One region of the Paenibacillus sp. ATY16 genome, then DNA from elsewhere that is predicted to be linked to it. Evidence: riboswitches for the same ligand, from Rfam matches in the RefSeq annotation. Region 1 holds a riboswitch; the other holds the start of a gene.

Region 1 (5,153 bases):
AAGCCGTTCTCAAGAAGAAGCTGACGGAGAAAGAGCTGAGGTTCAAGATGCTCATGGAAGCGCGCGGACTGCGGCAATCGCCGGTTTTTCAGCAATATGAAACAAAGATACTGAAGAAATATGAAGGAGTGGAATGAAGTGTATCCAGAAATTACGCCAGCAGAAGTTGAAGAGCGCCTGAAAAACGGCGAGAAGCTGAATCTGATTGACGTGCGCGAGGACGACGAGTGGGAATCGGGACATATCGCGGAAGCGGTCAGCGTTCCGCTCTCGCAATTCGGCGAACGCTACGAAGAGCTGCCGAAGGATCAGGCTCTGATCATGGTTTGCCGCAGCGGCGGACGCAGCGCAAGAGCTTGCGATTTCCTTCATGCCCAAGGCTATAACGTAACCAACATGACCGGCGGCATGCTGGCCTGGAATGGCGATGTCGCATACGGCAAATAAAAATCAAAGCGTGCTTGTCAGGCGGCAATTGCCTCCGCAAGCACGCTTTTTTAATTCTACATCCTCCATTCAAATCATATAGATTAACGCAGGAGCTTGTTCGATTACGGCAGTAGAATGGACAAGCGGAAGGCGGGTGAGCCGTATGGACGATAAGGGAATTACGATCGATTTATCCGTGCAAGGGATGAGCTGCACCGCTTGCGCGGCCAGAATAGAGAAGAATGTCGGAAAAATGCCAGGCGTTGAAGCCGTAGCGGTCAGCTATTCGGCACGTACGGCCTGGGTGCAATATAAGCCTGGAATGATTGAACCGTCAGCCATCATGCAGCAGATCGCCAAGCTTGGCTTTAAAGCGGATCTGCCCGAAAATGCGAAGGAAGGCTTCGAGAAGGAACGAAGCCGGCTTCGGCTGAGATTGATCATCTCCATGATTCTTACTGCGCCTTTGCTCTCGGCGATGGTACAGCATCTGGCTCCGTTTGCCAGGATAGAGCTTCCCGAGCTTCTGACCAATCCGTGGCTTCAACTGGTTCTTGCGACCGTAATACAGTTCGTCATAGGTCTGCCGTTCTATATCGGGGCCTATCACGCTATCCGGTCGCGGGCGACCAATATGGATGTCCTGGTGGCAACCGGAACCTCGGCTGCTTATTTGTACAGCCATTTTCTCGTATTTAATGCGGATCGAACCGCTTTGTATGCCCATGAGGTTCCTCTCTATTTCGAGACATCCGCAGTCGTTATAACGGCCGTGCTGCTTGGCAAGTTCATTGAAGCCTCGGTTACTTCGCGCGCGCAGCAGGATGCCTCGGGATACAGCAAGCTGCTGAACACGGTAGTAAAAGTGGAGCGGGCCGGCGTTGAAATGGAGATCAAAACGGAATTTGTCCGGGAGAACGATTATGTGCTTGTGCCTGCCGGACAGATTATTCCCGTTGACGGCGTTATAACTAACGGAGAGTCGGAAATTAATGAATCCTTGTTGACGGGCGAGAGCGTTCCGCTTGCCAAGCGTCCCGGCGACCAGGTATGGGCGGGAACCCGGAATGAAAGCAGCAGCCTCCGAATCCGCACCACCGCTGCCGGTTATGCTACCATGTTAAGCCGTATTGTTGATCTCGTCAGGCAGGCGCAACGTTCGAAGTCGCTGATTCAACGGCAGGTCGATTCGGTATCGGCTTGGTTTGTACCGGCGATGCTGCTTCTCTCGTTAGGCACTTTTGTTATTTGGGTTACGGCTGTGGATCCGGGCAATTGGACGATGGCCTTCCGTTGCGCCGTCGCGGTAGTGTTGGCGGCTTGCCCATGCGCGCTTGGACTCGCGACTCCGATTTCCCTTGTCGTAGCCTCGGGGCGTCTCGCCAAAAGAGGGATTGTGGTGAAGGAAGCGGGTGCGCTTGAACGCCTGGCACAGCTTGATATGCTCGTGCTTGACAAAACGGGAACTTTAACCGAAGGAAAACCGAAGATTGGCAGCATACACGTTACGCAAGGAAGCAAGCAAGGGCTTTTGAGGCTTGCAGCCGCCGTTGAAGCCAATTCGACTCATCCGCTTGCCGTCGCCATTCGGGCGGAGGCCGTGCAGACCGGCCTCGTTCCTCCTGCCGCAACCGATTTCTCCTATACGACAGGCAAAGGGGTAGAAGCATTGGTGGAGCAGAGAAGAATCGGAATCGGCAATGCCGGGTTTGCCGCACTGAAAAAGTGGGGCATCGGCAGTCCAGCTATTCAAAGATTCGCGGAAGAACGCCAGAAGCTTGGGGAAACGGTGTTATACGTAGCGGATAATAACCGGGTAATCGGAGCTATCTCCTTCATCGATGCGGTAAAGGCTTTTGCCAAGCCGGCCGTGACGCAGCTTCGGAAAGCAGGAGTAACCGTGGTTCTGGCAACGGGAGATCATCCTGCGCCTGCCTTGAGCGCGGCCCAAACGGCGGGAATCGATCCTTCGAAGGTCTATGCCAATATGCTGCCTGAAGATAAATTGGAACTGGTTGACCGCCTGAAGGAGCAGGACTACAAGGTCGGAATGGCCGGCGACGGCTGGAATGACGCTCCGGCACTAGCCGCGGCGGATGTAGGCCTCGCGATGGGAGACGGTACGGATGCGGCGTTAACAGCCGGTCACATTACGCTACTCCAGCCCCGGATGACCGCTATTCCGGAGGCTTTGCTGATCAGCCGCCTAACGGTTCGCAATGTCCGGCAAAATCTGACGTTTGCTTTTATCTATAACGCGCTTATCATTCCATTCGCCGCTTGCGGAATGCTTCAGCCATGGATGGCCGGTACGGCAATGGCGTTCAGTTCGGTGTCGGTGGTGGGCAACGCCATCCGACTTGGAGCAAGATTAAGAAGAGCTGCTGGACAATTCTAGAATATGGGTGGTATAGTTACGTTGGTCGAAAACGAATAAATCATGGAACAGGTGCTGCAGGAGCCGACAGGCTGTTGCAAGCTTAATAGGGAAGTCCGGTTAAAATCCGGCACGGACCCGCCACTGTAAGAAGCGGTCTAATTTTAATTAGACCCGTGTGCCAGCTTACGTCACTGAATGCAATATTCGGGAAGACGCTGGCGCTACTGCTTCGAGTCAGGAGACCTGCCTGTTCGCATAACGCTGTACCTACGCGGAATTAGGGAAGTGTTGGAATGAGGGAACCCGTCTTTCTTTGCACGCATGCAAAAAAAGGCTTCCGGCATTTCCGGCACCTTTGCCGGGAATGCCTTTTTTTGTTTTCGATTCAAGATAAATAGAAGGGGTGCTTGGAAACAATGGTTGGGAGAAACAAAAGATTGTCGAAATTAATGCTGGCCATGCTGATGGCCGCAATTCTGGTCTTTATGGCGGCATGCGGCGCTAACAAAGCGAACACGAACGATGCGGGGAATGCGGGCGCGTCGGCATCGCCGGTTCAAAGCGAACAGCCGGCCGAAAGTCCGGCAGCCGCAGCGGAGACGGTATATCCGTTCAAGGTGACGGATGCTACTGGAACGGAATTGACGTTTGAGAAAGCTCCAGCGAAGGTCGTATCTCTCGCGCCAAGCGAGACGGAAGTTCTTTATGCGGTTGGCGCAGGCGAAGAAGTAGCCGGCGTTGACAGCTACAGCAATTATCCGGAAGAAGCGGCGTCCAAGCCTAAAGTAGGCGACATGACGACCAATATCGAAGCAGTCGCGGCTCTTAATCCCGATCTTGTAGTGGCTTCCTCTTCGATGAATACCGATGCGGTCGAGCAGCTTCGCAAGCTGAACATTACGGTTCTTGCAACGGATCCTAAAACTTACGATGAAACAATTGCCAAAATCGAGACAATCGGTAAAATAATGAATAAGAACACGGAAGCCGCGCAAGTCGCAACGCATATGCGCGATGTGAAGCAGCAGGTGACGGATGCCGTGAAGGACGCTCCGAAAAAGCTGGTTTACCTGGAATTCTCGCCAGGCTGGACGGTTGGTTCCGGCACATTCCTGGATGAACTGCTTACGATTGCCGGCGGAACGAACGTGGGCGCTTCGCAAGCAGGCTGGTATGAAGTTAGCGCGGAAGAAGTCGTGAAGCAAAACCCTGAAATTATCCTTTATCCTGATCTGGGAGAGGATCCGAATCCAATCGTTACCGGAATTAACAGCCGTCCGGGCTGGGATGCGATTGATGCGGTGAAGAACAAGCAGATGTTCGAAGTTGGCAATGACGAGACTTCGCGAGTAGGTCCGCGTCTTGCGGATGCCCTGCTGCAGGTTGCGAAAGCTCTTCACCCGGATCTTGTGAAGTAAGATGAAAAGAAAATTAGCGGTCTATGGAGGAGCAGCTTTGCTCCTTCTTGCTGTTTCTATCGTTCTAAGTTTGTCGATTGGGTCCTCCATGATTCCGTTTGCCGATGTATGGGGAATCCTCTTGCATCAGCTTCCTTGGACGGATGACGCCGGCAGTCATTGGAGTACCGGAGAGATCGCGATTGTGACGCAGGTCAGATTGTCACGCGTGCTGCTAGGCGTGCTTGTTGGCGCTTGCCTCGGGCTTGCCGGAGCGGGCTTTCAAGGCGTGCTTCGCAATCCGCTTGCCGATCCGTATACGTTAGGGGTATCATCCGGCAGCTCGGTAGGGGCGGCTTTTCTTATTTTGTTTGGTTATCAGGCCGTGCTGGGCGAATGGACGATTCCAGTTGTTGCTTTTATGACGGGAACGCTGACGCTGCTCGGCGTCTTTTTCCTGGCGCGCAGCAGGGGCGTCATGCAGATAGAGACATTGATCCTGTCCGGTGTCATCATTCAATCCTTCTTAGGCGCGTTTGTATCGTTTATGGTATCGATGTCCGACGAAGTCATTAACCAGATTCTGTTCTGGCTGATGGGGTCTCTGGCGATGAAAAACTGGGCGGACGTCTATATCGTGCTTCCGTGCTTGGTGATTGGCCTGCCGATTTTGATTGCATACGGACAAGCGCTGAATCTTTTTGTGCTTGGCGAGAGGCATGCGGCGCATCTGGGAATCCGGGTTGAACGGACAAAGCTGATCGTCCTGATCGGCTCGACGCTGCTTACCGCGGCGGCGGTGTCGGTCAGCGGAGTTATCGGCTTCGTAGGCTTGGTGGTGCCGCATCTCATCCGGTTAATGGTTGGTCCCGATTACCGGCTGCTGATTCCGCTCTCGGCGATTGGCGGAGGCATATTCGTGTTATGGTCCGATACGCTTGCAAGAA
Region 2 (5,153 bases), on a different contig from region 1:
GTAGGACTTGGAACGGGCTCTACCGCCTATTGGGCGATTCAAGCAATTGGCCGTCGGGTGAAAGAAGAAGGGTTATCCATCCAAGCGGTCGCGACTTCGGTTCAATCCGAGCAGCTGGCGAAAGAACTTGGCATTCCGATGATGCCGTTTGCCGATGTCGACGTGCTTGATTTGACGATTGACGGGGCGGATGAAGTAGATCCTGCCCTGCACTTAATCAAAGGCGGAGGCGGCGCTCTGCTCCGCGAGAAGATTGTAGCGGCTGCAAGCAAGCAGCTGATTATTATCGTGGACGAGAGCAAGGACGTGAAGCAGCTCGGCAAATTCCCGCTGCCGGTCGAAATCGTTCCGTTTGCGTTCGAGCTGACGGTGAAGAAGCTTCGCAAGCTGGGCTGCGAACCGAAGCTTCGCAAGAATGGCGATGAGCTGTATGTGACCGATAACGGCAACTATATTGCGGATTGCGAGTTTGGGGCTATTGCGGATCCGGAAGCGCTTCATGATGACCTGAACCGGATTCCCGGCGTTGTGGACAACGGATTGTTTATCCATATGGCAAGCCTTGTTATCGTGGGCTCCGCAGACGGTTCGATCCGGAGCATCACGAAGGAATAAGCCGGCCTAACGAGCAGGAAGGGTGGAGAGCATGAACAAGAGGTTTGCGTTAATAACGGATATCCATGGCAATATGCCTGCGTTAAAAGCGGCCCTTCATGAGATCGACACTTTGCAACAGATCGACTCCATCTATTGCTTGGGGGACATGATCGGTATCGGACCGGATACGAATGAAGTGCTTCATGCGCTTTTCTCCAGGGAGGATGTATCCTTTGTGTCCGGCAATCACGATGAAGCCGTGCTCGCGATTATCAAGGGTGAATCTTATCCGGAAAGCCATTACCATTCGGAACGGCATCATAGGTGGATTGCGGAAAGAATGGACAAGTCGTTTGTCCCGCTGCTGGAACGAATGCCTCGCATGATCCGGACCGAAGCGTACGGCAGAAGGATGCTTTTTACCCATTATCATATTGCGCCTGACAAGTTTAACGATCCGATTAGCAAAGATCCGTTTAGCCCAATCGTTGAGCCAAGCCTATCCAATCTGGAAAAGCTGTTCAACGGTTGCGAAGACGCATTGATTGGATTCGGACATCATCATCCGGTACATTATTTCGTCAGCAAAAGACAAACGTTTGTGAATCCAGGTTCCCTTGGCTGCAACAATAAGTCTACCGCGAGGTACGCGATCGTTACGGTGAGCGAGCAGGGTTTTGAGGTGCAATTGCAGGAGGCGGAATATGATAATTCGGCATTCCTTGCTTCCTACGAAAAGCTGGATGTACCCGACCGGGAGTTTATTTTGCGGGTCTTTCACGGGGATCAGCTGAGAGAATAGGCCTATGGAATTGAAAAATTTAGCATGACAAAACGAAGAATATTCGTTATGATGAGCAAGCAAATTGAATACGAGATAAGTATCAGGTGCCAATGATACCTTCCGCCGGTTAAGGCGATGGTATTGGATTGGTTAAAAGGGAAGTTGGGTGAGAATCCCACGCGGTCCCGCCGCTGTAAGAGACGAGTTTATGCGCATATCCACTGGGCAACCGGGAAGGGTGCATAGGCATTGACGCTCGAGCCAGAATACCTGCCTGATTCTTTTTTACACCGCAATTCTACGAGCGATAGGAGGGTGTTCATTATGCATGCTTATTTTGACATGTTTACTTGACCAAACCCTTCAACTTTCACGAGTTGGAGGGTTTTTTGCTGTGTGGATGGGTAGTTATGCAAGAGAATGAGAGATTTATAGAAAGGGAGCTTGTAATGAAAAAAAATAAATGGTTAGTATGGCTGCTTGTTATAGCGGTAACTTTATCCGTTGCGGCAACGCCAGCCCGTGTGTCTTATGCCGACCCGGCAGATACGCCGGAAGGTTACGTCACGCTGGATGTGGAGAAGTTTACGCTTGGCCAGGGCTATATGAAAGAACCCGTGAAAGTGCCTTTTTATGAAGGGGACAATGGCGCTGCCTTGGTCGACCGTCTTCTTGGGGAAGAGAATTACAAGCATACGGGATCGATCGATAGCGCTTTTTATTTATCCAAAGTAAAAGATAGCGATTCTAGACCGGTTGAGCTTCCAGCTTACCTTACAAAGATGCTGGAAGACAATCATGCGGTGCTTGGCGGCAAAGTGGATGAGAATTGGCTTGGAGAGTTTGACTACACCAATATGTCCGGTTGGATGTTTGCCGTAAATAATGCGTTCCCTCCCGTTGGCTTCTCAAATTATGAGCCGCAAAACGGCGATGTCATCCGTGTTCAATTTACCGTATACGGATACGGAACGGACCTTGGCAGCGAATGGGGAGAAATCCGACTTGCCAACAAGGATGGATTAACGGAAGCGGTAGCTGAAATTAACAGCTCACCTGTCAAACAGGAATTGCTGAATGATGAGAAGATTGGTCCAGCTTACGAACATGCATATGCAACATTACAAAATATTGAAAGTACGCAAGAGGAAGTTAATTCAGCTTTGACAGAGTTGGCAGGAGCTCAGGATACAACTCCTCCTTCCATCACGGTTAATGGATTTGTTAACAATCAGGTCGTAACGGCACAACAGCTTCCGTTCTCGGTATCGGTTACGGATAACGTTCAGCAGACAATCGACCCTGAAGTGAAGCTGAACGGGAACCTGCTGCAACCATCCAGCGGACAATATACGGCTGATCTTGTATCTGGTTTGAATACGATTGTTATCAAAGCGGCGGACGGTGCGGGTAACCAGGCAACGCAGACCTATACGGTTATATACAAGGCAAGTGCTGCAGGCACAGTCAGCCAATACGTTGACCGCAATCTGGCTTATCTATTATCAACGGTAAGCAATCCCGTCTTCGGAACGTTAAACGGCGAGTGGTCAGTCCTAACCTTGGCACGCGGCAACTACCAAGTGCCGGATGGTTACTATGACGCTTATTACAAAAAGGTCGTAGCGGCTGTTCAAGATAAACAAAATGTTTTAGACCCAAATAAATATACCGAGCACTCCAGAGTTATCCTGGCGCTGACCTCGATTGGCAAAGATGTAACGGATGTCGGTGGATACAATCAACTCGAGAAGCTGGCAGATTTCAATAAAGTTATTGCTCAAGGCATAAACGGACCTACCTTTGCCTTGCTGGCACTGGACAGCCACAATTACGCTATTCCTGTCGTAGCAGGAGTAGAAGTTCAGTCCACAAGAGCCAATCTTATTCAATACATGGTTGATAAGGAGATTAAGAAAGGTACCGAAAATGCAGGCGGATGGGGCTTTGGCAGCTTTGTTGACGTGGACCTGACTGCTATGACGCTTCAAGCTTTGGCTCCTTATTATAACAGTAACCCTGATGTCAAATCAGCTGCCGACCGTGCAGTCGCTTGGTTGTCCAAGTCGCAAAGCAGCAATGACGGAGGTTATTCCTCGAGCGAGAGCATTGCGCAGGTCATTGTTGCTCTTAGCGCATTAGGGATCGATTCCAACTCGGATCCCCGCTTTGTGAAGAACGGCCATTCCCTGATTGATGCATTCTTACTCTATGCTTTGCCTGATGGCGGTTTCCGTCATACCAAGACGGGTGGCGTCAACGGAATGGCGACCGATCAAGGTACGTATGCCTTGGTTGCTTATGACCGTTTCCTGAAACAGAAGAAATCGCTTTATGATATGACGGATGTCACGCTATCTACCGAACAACCGGCTAATCCCGGTGACCTGACGCTCCCAGCAGGCAATACGCCGCAAGTAGCGGTTCCGGATGATTCGGCTGATTACCGCATTCCGGTTACATCGGCAGACAGCGGCAAACAAATAGGGATCTCTATTCCTGCCGGTAAAACATCCGGTGTAAAGCTTAGTCTACCACTTAATACCGCGCTGCCGCAGATTGATGCAGTAAAAGGAAATAATTCCATCCTGATTCCGCAAGATACGCAAGTGACATCCGGGGATTCAGCAGGCATTCATTTACTTACTACGTTAAATACTTCCGATTCCGCCTTGCAAAATCAAATTAAGACCATAGTTGCAAGCGGTAAAAAACTGGATCAAGTAGCAGTTGCCTTTTCGATGGGCGGAAGCTCGCGCGTGCAATTTAATCAGTTCGTTACCTTGACGCTTAAAGGGATGAGCGGCAAAAGCGTTGCGTATATCGAGGGCGGCGTTGCCACTTCGATTGCGAAATTCGCCAACGATGCGCTCGGTCAAGCAAGCGGCAAGAATGAATACGCGTACGATAACGGCTCTGATCTGATTATCAAGACGAATCATTTTACGGATTATGTTGCTTTCGCTGAAAGCACGATTGTTGTAGACGGTGGAGGAAGCAATCCTCCGCCAACGAAGTACGTAACCTTATCCGTTGACAAATTGACGATCAACAAGGGTTATACCGTTGCAAACACGAAAGTCGAGCTTCGTTCGGGAGATACAGCATGGAGCGTACTCAAACGGATACTCGACAGCAAAGGTTTGATTTACGAATACGTCTTTACTCCGAAATACAACAGTGTTTATGTTCAGTCCATAGCAGGTGACGGTGAATTTGACCATGGCAGCGGAAGCGGCTGGATGTACAACGTCAATGGCGTTTACCCGAACTATGGCGCAAGTCTTTATGAACTAAAAGACGGGGATAATCTGCAATGGCGTTACACAACGGATCTAGGTATCGATCTTGGAGTTAATCCGGATGATTGGGAAACGCCGGGTGAGAACGGCAACAACAGTGGAGACGACGGAAATACGGATTCAGGAACGGTTGGTACAGGCGGTTCCGGCGGGACAGACACGACTCCGAAATCGGAACTGGAAAAGCTCTATTCCGATGCTTCCCAAATCTCTTTTTGGGCAAAGCAAGCGGTTGAGCTAGCTTCCGAAAAAAGCTTTGTTCAAGGCAGCGGCGGCAAGTTCCATCCGAAAGACTCGGTTACAAGAGCAGAGTTCGCAAAAATGCTCGTATCCATTCTAGCTCTGCCAACAACCGCGCCTGCGGCTAGTTTCACGGATGTAGCCTCGAAAGACTGGTTCGCGCCATATGTCAATGCGGTTGCCCAAGCCGGTTATATGAACGGCTATGAGAAGCATTTTATTCCAAACGC

Evidence for each region. Region 1 has a riboswitch for cobalamin ahead of CFI03_RS22895 (ABC transporter substrate-binding protein). Riboswitches for the same ligand answer to the same signal wherever they lie in the genome.
Region 2: linked by a shared signal. The riboswitch ahead of CFI03_RS28220 (S-layer homology domain-containing protein) and the one ahead of CFI03_RS22895 (ABC transporter substrate-binding protein) in region 1 are both predicted to bind cobalamin.

What each region holds. Positions count from the first base shown of each region.
Region 1 covers NZ_NMOK02000037.1:557,760-562,912, reverse strand. The annotation lists gene CFI03_RS22910 (DnaJ family domain-containing protein) at 1-137, shown strand, start outside; gene CFI03_RS22905 (rhodanese-like domain-containing protein) at 139-447, shown strand; gene CFI03_RS22900 (heavy metal translocating P-type ATPase) at 593-2,827, shown strand; cobalamin riboswitch at 2,860-3,074, shown strand; gene CFI03_RS22895 (ABC transporter substrate-binding protein) at 3,247-4,227, shown strand; gene CFI03_RS22890 (FecCD family ABC transporter permease) at 4,229-5,153, shown strand, end outside.
Region 2 covers NZ_NMOK02000053.1:17,619-22,771, reverse strand. The annotation lists gene rpiA (ribose-5-phosphate isomerase RpiA) at 1-615, shown strand, start outside; gene CFI03_RS28225 (metallophosphoesterase family protein) at 647-1,399, shown strand; cobalamin riboswitch at 1,495-1,673, shown strand; gene CFI03_RS28220 (S-layer homology domain-containing protein) at 1,831-5,153, shown strand, end outside.